Regions from separate parts of the Trichocoleus sp. FACHB-591 genome, predicted to be linked through region 2. Evidence: riboswitches for the same ligand, from Rfam matches in the RefSeq annotation. Region 2 holds a riboswitch; the other holds the start of a gene.
What was found. Region 2 has a riboswitch for cyclic di-AMP ahead of H6F90_RS20400 (universal stress protein). Riboswitches for the same ligand answer to the same signal wherever they lie in the genome.
Positions count from the first base shown of each region.

Region 1: it holds a riboswitch for cyclic di-AMP, as region 2 does, so the genes downstream of both, ntrB (nitrate ABC transporter permease) here and H6F90_RS20400 (universal stress protein) in region 2, are expected to answer to the same signal.

Region 1 is NZ_JACJPA010000013.1:1,313-5,741, reverse strand. Features, by position in the region: gene H6F90_RS00680 (ABC transporter ATP-binding protein) at 1-260, opposite strand, end outside; gene H6F90_RS00675 (ABC transporter substrate-binding protein) at 300-1,724, opposite strand; gene ntrB (nitrate ABC transporter permease) at 1,828-2,679, opposite strand; cyclic di-AMP (ydaO/yuaA leader) riboswitch at 2,769-2,927, opposite strand; gene bchD (magnesium chelatase ATPase subunit D) at 3,342-4,429, shown strand, end outside.
Region 2 is NZ_JACJPA010000102.1:67,484-71,912, forward strand. Features, by position in the region: gene H6F90_RS20395 (DEAD/DEAH box helicase) at 1-1,542, opposite strand, end outside; cyclic di-AMP (ydaO/yuaA leader) riboswitch at 2,118-2,247, shown strand; gene H6F90_RS20400 (universal stress protein) at 2,396-3,226, shown strand; gene H6F90_RS20405 (tetratricopeptide repeat protein) at 3,255-4,429, opposite strand, start outside.

The sequences.
Region 1 (4,429 bases), on a different contig from region 2:
TCTAGCCTAACAGACCCACCACTGGCCGTTTCTAAACCCGCAACAATCTTCAACAAGGTTGATTTACCGCAACCCGAGTGACCAATGACAGAGATGAATTCATTTTCACCAATGGTCAAGTCAATACCATCTAAAACGACAGACTCGCCCCCACCCGCTGTGGGATAAGCTTTGACCAAGTTCTCAATTACCAAGAAACCACCCGGATGAGTTGGGGTGCGACTATCAGACTCAGCAAACTGGCTAGTGGATTTGACCATGATTAACTCCGAAGCGGCTACGAGGTAAGGAACAAAACCTTAAGAGAGGAAAAATCGTTGGGGTGCGTTAGCGCGAATAGCAAAACTGTTGAGATAACCCACGGGATCGCTGGGGTCAAATCCCTTCTTATCAATAAATACTTCCGGTGACTCGACTTTGTAATCTTCTTGGGGAGAGGCGATCCCCATTTCAGCAGCAATCTCACGATATAAATCAGCTCGCCAACCTTGGGTGGCCAGTTCTTCGGCGTTCTTAGGAAATTCTTTGATTTGTCCCCAACGCGCTGCCTGTGTCATCAGCCAAATACTACGCGATCGCCACGGGAAGGTAGAGTGTTCGTTGGGTTGCTTGGGGATGTTGTCAGGGATATCAAAGAAAATCGTGGTATCGAGTGAACGATCAATTCGCTCTTTGCCATCAAAGCCGCCGTAGTTATACTCCCCGATGATCGCGGGACGGGTGAATTTGGGTTTCGCTCCCGTAAACGATCGCTCGGAAATGAGTTGAGCAACTTCAGCCCGATTTTCCGGTTTGCTGCAATACTGGCAAGCCTCAATCATGGCTTTGACTAAAGATCTGTAGGTTTTGGGATTTTCGTTGATGAACGATTCCATCACACCCAACAAGCGATCGGGGTGTCCCAACCAGATCTCCTTTCCCTGAGCAAACGTAAATCCAATGCCCTCCTTTCCTTTACCCAAAGGGCTAATGGCACGGCTATTCCACGGCTCCGCCACCATGTAGGCTTGCATTGCCCCAATCCGCACATTGCTCACCATCTGCGGTGGTGGAATAATGATGACGCGAAATTCCTTTAGCGGGTCTATTCCTGCGGCGGCGGCCAGATAGCGGACAAAGTATTCATAAATGGCAGAACTGAGCACCACTGCCCAAACTCGCTGCTCGGAGGGTTGATTTTCAAAATAGTTTCTGAAGTCACGACCAAAGGCTTCTAGGTCACCGTTGTAGTCTCGCCAGGGCCGAATGCCTGCATCCCACATTTTGCGATTCATGGTCATGGCGTTTCCGTGGCGATGAATCGTCATCGCGGCACAGAGTGGTGCATGTCTGGCTCCCTCAGCGCCAATCCGGGCGTTAGTTACGGCTCCAGAAACCACGGGAGCGGCATCGGTACGGCCAAATATGATGCCATCGCGAGAAGTTGCCCAACTGGCTTCTCGGTTGAGTTTTACGTTGAGACCATACTTCCGGAAAAAGCCTTTTTTCCAGGCGATCGCAAACGGCGCGCAGTCATTCACGGGCACATAGCCCACCGTGAGATCCGGTTTCTCCAGATCTTCTGGCCTGACTACCTGTTTGATAGCTAAAGCTTCTTCGGTTAAACCTTTAGCGCTGCGATCGCCACTAATGCTACAGGAGGCAAGAGTCGTGCCTACCGCAGCAGATCCCATCCCCTTAAGAAAATCTCGTCGGGTCCATTGATGCTCAAATGTATCGCTCATAGTCGAAAAAGTTTTTAGCGATTAGGTCAGAGGCTATTTGACGACTGCTTGTCACCACTCAAATCGCCCCCTAGCCCCCAATTCTGGGGGAATTGGTGAGGGTCTAGAAATTAGTGCCCGGTGTAGTGCGATGGGTGACCAGCTGTTCTACCTTGCTAACGGCGTAGTCGAGCAACAATCCTGTGACACCAATGACCAAAATCGCGAGGAAGACTGAGTTCAAGTTTAGGCGGTTCCACTCATCCCAGACGAAAAAGCCAATCCCAATACCACCTGTGAGCATTTCTACAGCTACAATCACTAGCCAGGCGATACCCAAACTGATCCGTAGGCCAGTAAAAATATAGGGTAGACTCGCAGGCCAAATGATTTTAGTAATGCGCCGCCAACGAGGCATTTCTAAGACTCGTGCCACATCAATGTAGTCTTGGGACACGCTAGAAACACCCAACGCAGTATTAATAATTGTTGGCCATAAAGAGGTAATAAAAATGACGAAAATAGCAGAAGGATCAGCCAAGTTAAAGATAGCTAAGGCGATCGGCAACCAAGCAAGCGGTGAGACAGGTTTAAAGATTTGAATCACCGGATTGAGCGCCATCATAGCGGGCTTAGACATACCCACCAAAAAACCAATTGGAATCGCTACGATCGCTGCCAAGAAAAACCCTAGGATCACTCGGCGTAGGCTAGCTAGGAGCAACCAACCAATGCCCAAGTCACCTGGGCCGCGCCGATAAAATGGATGCAAAATGTAATCCAAATTAGCGACTAAAGCTTCTGGCGGGGTCGGCATTAAGTCAGGATTAAAGATGGCTGCCAACCACCACAGCAAGATAATGCCTAAAAACCCGAGGGCGGGGAGTAGCACCGTATCTCGGATCAAAAATGGCTTGGTTCGTCGCCAAGCTACCTGTCCTGCAACTGCAATTGCAGCAAGATTGAGTTGAAGCATTGATTTATCTCAGAGTCGAGGCGGGTACAAGTAAGTCGTCGCTATACCAACCAAGGACACTGCAAAGACCAGAATGAAAATGCTGATCTTCAGTCTCCTCCCAATGCCGACGGAGTTAGCTGACGGGCTAGGACTGAGAGATGTCCCCCCTGGCTGCTTTTTAGAAATAAAGCTTGCTCAAGATAAGCCCCAAATTTTGGTTCCTCCGCTCCAGTTCTTAACTCTAAAGCTTTCGGCTTTAAATAAAGCGATCGCACTTTTAGACGCTGGATTAGGCTAACTTACTTATTGAATTCCCCGCAGTCTATCACTAGTTTTTGCGATCGGCAATCATTCTTGAGATGGAAGCAAAAAATTGTTACTAAATCATTGACTTCTAAGGCTAAGAGCGACTTTCAGGACTCAGTTAGAGGTTAATTAAGATAGTAGTAAAAGCTACAGTCAACTAAATATAAAACTAATTTTTCTACAATTAAGAACGAGTAATTCTATTAAGAATTAACTCCCTAACTCTAGGTTTAGTAATTCCTACCACGCTTTTTATTTATAGTAATTTGAGAGCATTTAGACAAAATTTCCGTCGAGGATCAAGAGCGATCGCGTGAGTTCTGGCCCCGGTTCCTTGTTATGCTGAAACACTGGACTCGCTATTGATCGAAACCATGCCTGCGCTGACTAACCCGTCGATTACTGCTTTTCCTCTCGCCGCTGTTGTGGGCCAAGAAGCCATCAAGATGGCGTTGTTACTAGCTGCCGTTGACCCTGGCTTGGGTGGCGTAGTGATTGCAGGTCGTCGCGGCACCGCCAAGTCAGTTATGGCGCGGGCAATTCACGCCCTGTTACCCCCCATTGAAATCGTCAAAGGCTCCGCTTGCAACTGCGACCCCAACAATCCCCGCGAGTGGGATGACCAACTGCTGCTTGAGGCTGCCAACGGTCAAATGCCTGTAATTGGGGGTCAGCCTCTCCCCTTCACCGAAGTTATTCCTTCACCCTTTATTCAGATTCCGCTAGGTGTGACTGAAGACCGCTTGCTCGGTTCGGTTGATGTCAGCCAGTCAATCAAGCGTGGGGAAACCGTTTTTCAGCCCGGATTGTTGGCTGAAGCGCATCGTGGCGTGATGTATGTCGATGAAATTAACCTCCTAGACGACCAAATTGCCAATCTTCTGTTAGGCACCCTGACCGAAGGGCGCAACCAAGTGGAGCGGGAAGGCATTAGTTTCCAGCACCCCTGCAAGCCGTTGCTGATTGCCACCTACAACCCCGAAGAAGGTTCGCTACGAGAGCACTTGCTGGATAGAATTGCGATCGCCCTCTCTGCGGATGCCGTTTTAGGGATTGATGAGCGGGTGCAAGCGGTAGACCAAGCTACTCAGTACGCTAACTCTCCCCAATCTTTCTTAGAGCAGTACGACGAAGATTTAGACGGCCTCAAAACTCAAATTGTCTTGGCTCGCGAGTGGCTAAAAGATATCCAAATTCAGCCAGAACAAATTGCCTACCTCGTCAATGAAGCGCTACGGGGCGGGGTGCAAGGCCACCGGGCAGAACTGTTTGCCGTGCGAGTTGCCAAAGCTCATGCAGCATTAGAAGGACGAGCCAGCGTCAATGCCGAGGATTTGCGGCGAGCTGTAGAACTGGTGATTGTGCCCCGATCCACAGTCGTTCAAACCCCGCCCGAAGAGCCACCTGCGCCCCCACCGCCACCGCCCCAACAAAATCAAGACGAACCGCAGGACGAATCTGA
Region 2 (4,429 bases):
CTGCAAAATTTTCAGTAGGCGGCGTTCTTCTTTCAGGCGCTCTTGTAGCTTTTCGTAACTCGAAAATAGTTGTGGATCAACCAGTTCGAGCTGAGCTTGAAGTTGCTCAAGCTCTTTAGTTAGATCAGCGATCGCCTGCTGTTGGGGCCGCAAAGACAGCGTGGCGAGATATTGCCCAAAACTGCGCTCAACCAGCTCTTGCGCTTCTTCTAAGGTGTGAGTTTGCAGCAAGTTTAGGACCATGCCATAGCTGGGAGTAAATTGGCTGATCAACGGATCAGCTCCGACTGTGGCTAAGTATGCGGCTTCTTTGGCCCCCTCAAAGGGAGTTTGCACCGTGACGACATGCCCTAACTCATCCATTCCTCGTCGGCCCGCTCGACCCGACATCTGGAGAAATTCTGAGGGATTGAGGAGGCGATGTCCCAAATCGGTGCGCTTGGAGAGGCTAGAAACCACTGTGGTCCGGGCAGGCATGTTGATGCCAGCGGCCAAGGTTTCAGTGGCAAAGACCACCTTGATCAGCCCTTGCTGAAAGAGTTCTTCAACTAAGCCTTTCCAGGCAGGCAAAATTCCAGCGTGGTGGGCGGCAATACCCCGGTAGAGCGGCTCAATCTGCCCAGCCCGCCCAGCGTCAGGGTGTCGCATCAAAAACTCATCAATCAGGTGTTTCAGCTTTGCCGCTTCCGCCTCGTTGACCAAGGATAAATGCTCGACTTGGGTAATGGCGCGATCGCAATTACGACGGCTGAAGATGAAATAAATGGCTGGGAGCATATCCCGTTGCTGCAACTGGCTGACCACATAAGCCAGCCCAGGCTCGTCTTCCCGCTTGCGTTGGCCTCGGCCTCCTTTAGGTTTGAGGCGGGCGTTGATCTTTTTTTGATCTTGGCTGAGTAGAGGAAATAAGCCTTTGGGGTTACAGAAGTGAAAGCGCAAAGGAACGGGTCGGAAATCTGAATAGATCAGCTCTGTGGGGCCATGAACTCGACCGATCCAATCCGTAAGCTGATCGCTGTTGGCAACGGTGGCTGACAGCGCGACTAGCTGCACATCTGGTGGGCAGTAGATAATCGATTCTTCCCAAACGGTGCCCCGCTGGCGATCGTTCATGTAGTGGCATTCGTCTAAAACCACCGCTTCTACACCAACCATTGAGGTGCCAACTTCACCGATCGGGGTGCCGTAAAGCATGTTGCGGAAGATTTCGGTCGTCATGACCAAAATGGGTGCTTCCCGGTTGATCGATACATCTCCTGTCAGCAGCCCGACTTGCTCAGAGCCAAAGCGATCGCGAAAATCTCGTAACTTTTGATTGGATAATGCTTTGAGCGGAGTGGTGTAGAACACTCGTCGCCCCTGAGCCAGAGCGCGATAGATGGCATACTCGCCAATTAACGTTTTGCCTGACCCCGTTGGCGCACAGACTACGACCGATCGCCCCGCATTCAGAGCCGCGATCGCTTGATACTGAAACGCATCTAATTCAAAGGGAAACAGCTCTCGTAAATTTAGTTCTGGCAGAGTAGAGGAAACGTTCACGCACTAAGTTCCAATCAGGTTGAGATCTATACTCAAGAGGCAAAATTTCGCGAGAAATTGGCCTACAATTCATCTTTTCAATTGTAAACCGCAGCTACTAAAGCTGTTTGCTAAGATCAACCTCGTCACCTTACGAGGAGGTTGAGCCAAGTCAGTTATTGCATTCAAGAATCTTAATAATTGATTGTGATTAAAGCTTGACTATTTTTCAGCTTAATCTAGGGCCAATCAGACCGCGATCGCCACTTTATACATACATTTCTGGCGAATAGCAACCGAGGATACAGCGGCAAATATCTGATTGATCGTAAACTTGGCTACTGCTTTTAGGTAGATGACCATGCGGTTTAACGTGAGCTATATTGTCTCAAGGATGAAGGGTTCAATCAACCTCGGATAAGGAATTCCTCATACAACCGTGTTGGTGAAGGATTTCTTAACGTTATTTAAATCACATCTGAGCACAATCTTTGCTCTGAAATAGAACCGTCTTTTGATGGCATTTCTTACATCAAAAAGGCGTTCATTAAAACATTCAGTGGGTAGCCTAATCCGGATTAATAGGCATCAAGGTGAAAACTTGAATGCTGTTTCGTCTGGAACGGAGGAACCGATTTTTGGGGCTAATCTCAAAGATTAATTTGAGAGAGACACCTTCCAGTCTTAGCCCGTCAGCTAACTCCGTCGGCAGTGGGAGGAGTACCTAGGACGCAGGCTTTTGATAGCAACGGTCATTGCGGTCTCCTAGCAGATATCAGATTCCCCTAAGAGATTTCTCTCAGAGTTGATGATGTCTGTTTCCTGGCCCACCTCTCGAAACAAGTAGTCTGGAGAGGTTTTTATCGTGAATATTATGCCAATGTTGGTGCGGCTACAGGGCGCACTGGGTTCAACTGACTTAATCGAGCAAATTCTGCTGTTGCCTCAGCGGCCCAAGGGCGATCGCTCTTCCGGTAAATTGCATTTGCCAGGCCAGGCTCGGCGGGCTACTAAACGGCACCTCCAGGCTAACCGTCCAGAAGCAGCGTCTGGAGCTGATGCTGAAATTAATTTGGTGGTGGGCTACAACAGCTCCCCGAAGAGTCAGACCGCTTTGGATTTGACCCTGTGGATTGCTCACCAAACTCGTTTAGCGACTCGTCGCCAAGTGACCGTGCAGGTGGTCTATGTCATCAATCCCACTGACTGTCTAGATAGCATTCCCACTACAACCGATTTTCGCCCAGTCAGAACTGGCAAGAAATCTTCTCAGCGCCAGGCGCAGCTAGCTAAGGCACTGGTGGCACCTGATACTTATAGTGCGGCCTCTAGCGCAACCTCTAATGCCACTTCGGAGCGGGAAGGCGCGATCGCAACTCTAGCTGAACCAACCCTAGAAGATACCGGGCTACCATTCGGCAATTATCCCCTTTGCCAAGTAGACCAATTTGAGCAGGCAGACCGAATTTTGTGGCAAGCCCGCTGTCTAGCTAACGAGTGGCGTGGTTCCCTGAAAACGCACCTACGATTTGGGCAAGTCGCTCAGGAATTGCGGAGTGTTGCTAAAGCAGAATCGGCAGTGCTGTTGTGGTTGGGTTGTGACTCTCCCAAGAACTCCATTGTCCGAACCTTGAGCGCTAATAGCCCTTGTCCCGTCTTGGGCGTACCCTCTTCTCTCCATCCCGATCGCTACTTTGATGCCTAAGTCCTGCTTGGGCCTAGAGCGGTTGTCCTTAGAGCCGTGGCAAAATTTCAGGTAATAAATGACCTGGTAATAGAGATAGCGCTAAGTTCTGGCCTTGCAGACCACACTCGCTGTAAAAAGCCCGTACCGTTTGCAGGACATAGCCTAGCGCTGTTTGATGAAAATCAGGTTGGTGCTGCCATCCTTGTAATGCTTGCAGATGGTGACGCAGAGACGCTTCTAAATGAGCAGACTTAGCAGGCACCGGAATAGCGCCCGCCTGATCGGTCGCTACTTGGTAGTGGGCTAAACCTAGGTTGTTGTGAGTTGCGAACACGTCAAAGGTCAGTTTAGCGCCAGCACCATTAGGCGTTTGGTTTATTTGTTCAACAATGGCTAAAGCTGCTTCGTAGGCTGCGATCGCGCACTGTAAAGCTTGTTGTTGGGCTTCTGGTTGTTCTTTGGAACGGCTAGCCAGGTGCCAATAAGCGGTGCCCAAATTGTTTTGAGTCGCTGCATAGGCAGCAGGATTAACTTCTACGGTGCGGTAAATCAAGGCGATGCGGTAGCAACTAATCGCCAAATTGAGAAACTCTTCCGGTTGCTCATGCTGGGCTAAATTCCAATAAGCCGTGCCCAAATTGTTTTGGAGCATGGCGTAATGCAACGGCTCCTGCTCTGGGTTGTAGAAGCTGAGTGACTCGGTGTAAGCAACGATGGCTTGCTTCAGATGTAGAGCAGGTTGATGGTGTTGTGCCAAGTGCCAGTAAGCCGTACCCAGGTTATTTTGAGTGGAAGCATACTTCAAAGGTTCTACGTCCCGTTTGCGATGTCGCAACGCTTCCTCGTAAGCTGTGATCGAGCATTGTAGGTTCTCGATCGGCTCTCGGTAACGAGCTAAATCTCCATAGGCGGCTCCCAAATTATTCTGAATCATGGCGTAGGATTGCGGTTGCTGCTCAGAACTTACATGAGTCAGCGCCAGGTGATAGGCCGCGATGCCTTGCTCTAAATAAGGCAACCGTTGTTCCGGGTTGGGCGGAAACCGGGACAACATCCAGTAGAGATTGCCTAAGTCATTGAGAATATCTGGAACTAAAGCCGAAGACTCTTCTAGGTGAATTAAGGCTTGCTCATAAGCTTGAATGGCGATCGCCAATTGTTGAGGAGAGTTGTGTCCTTGCTCAATGCGATCGCGATAAAAATTACCAAGAGTTCGGTAGG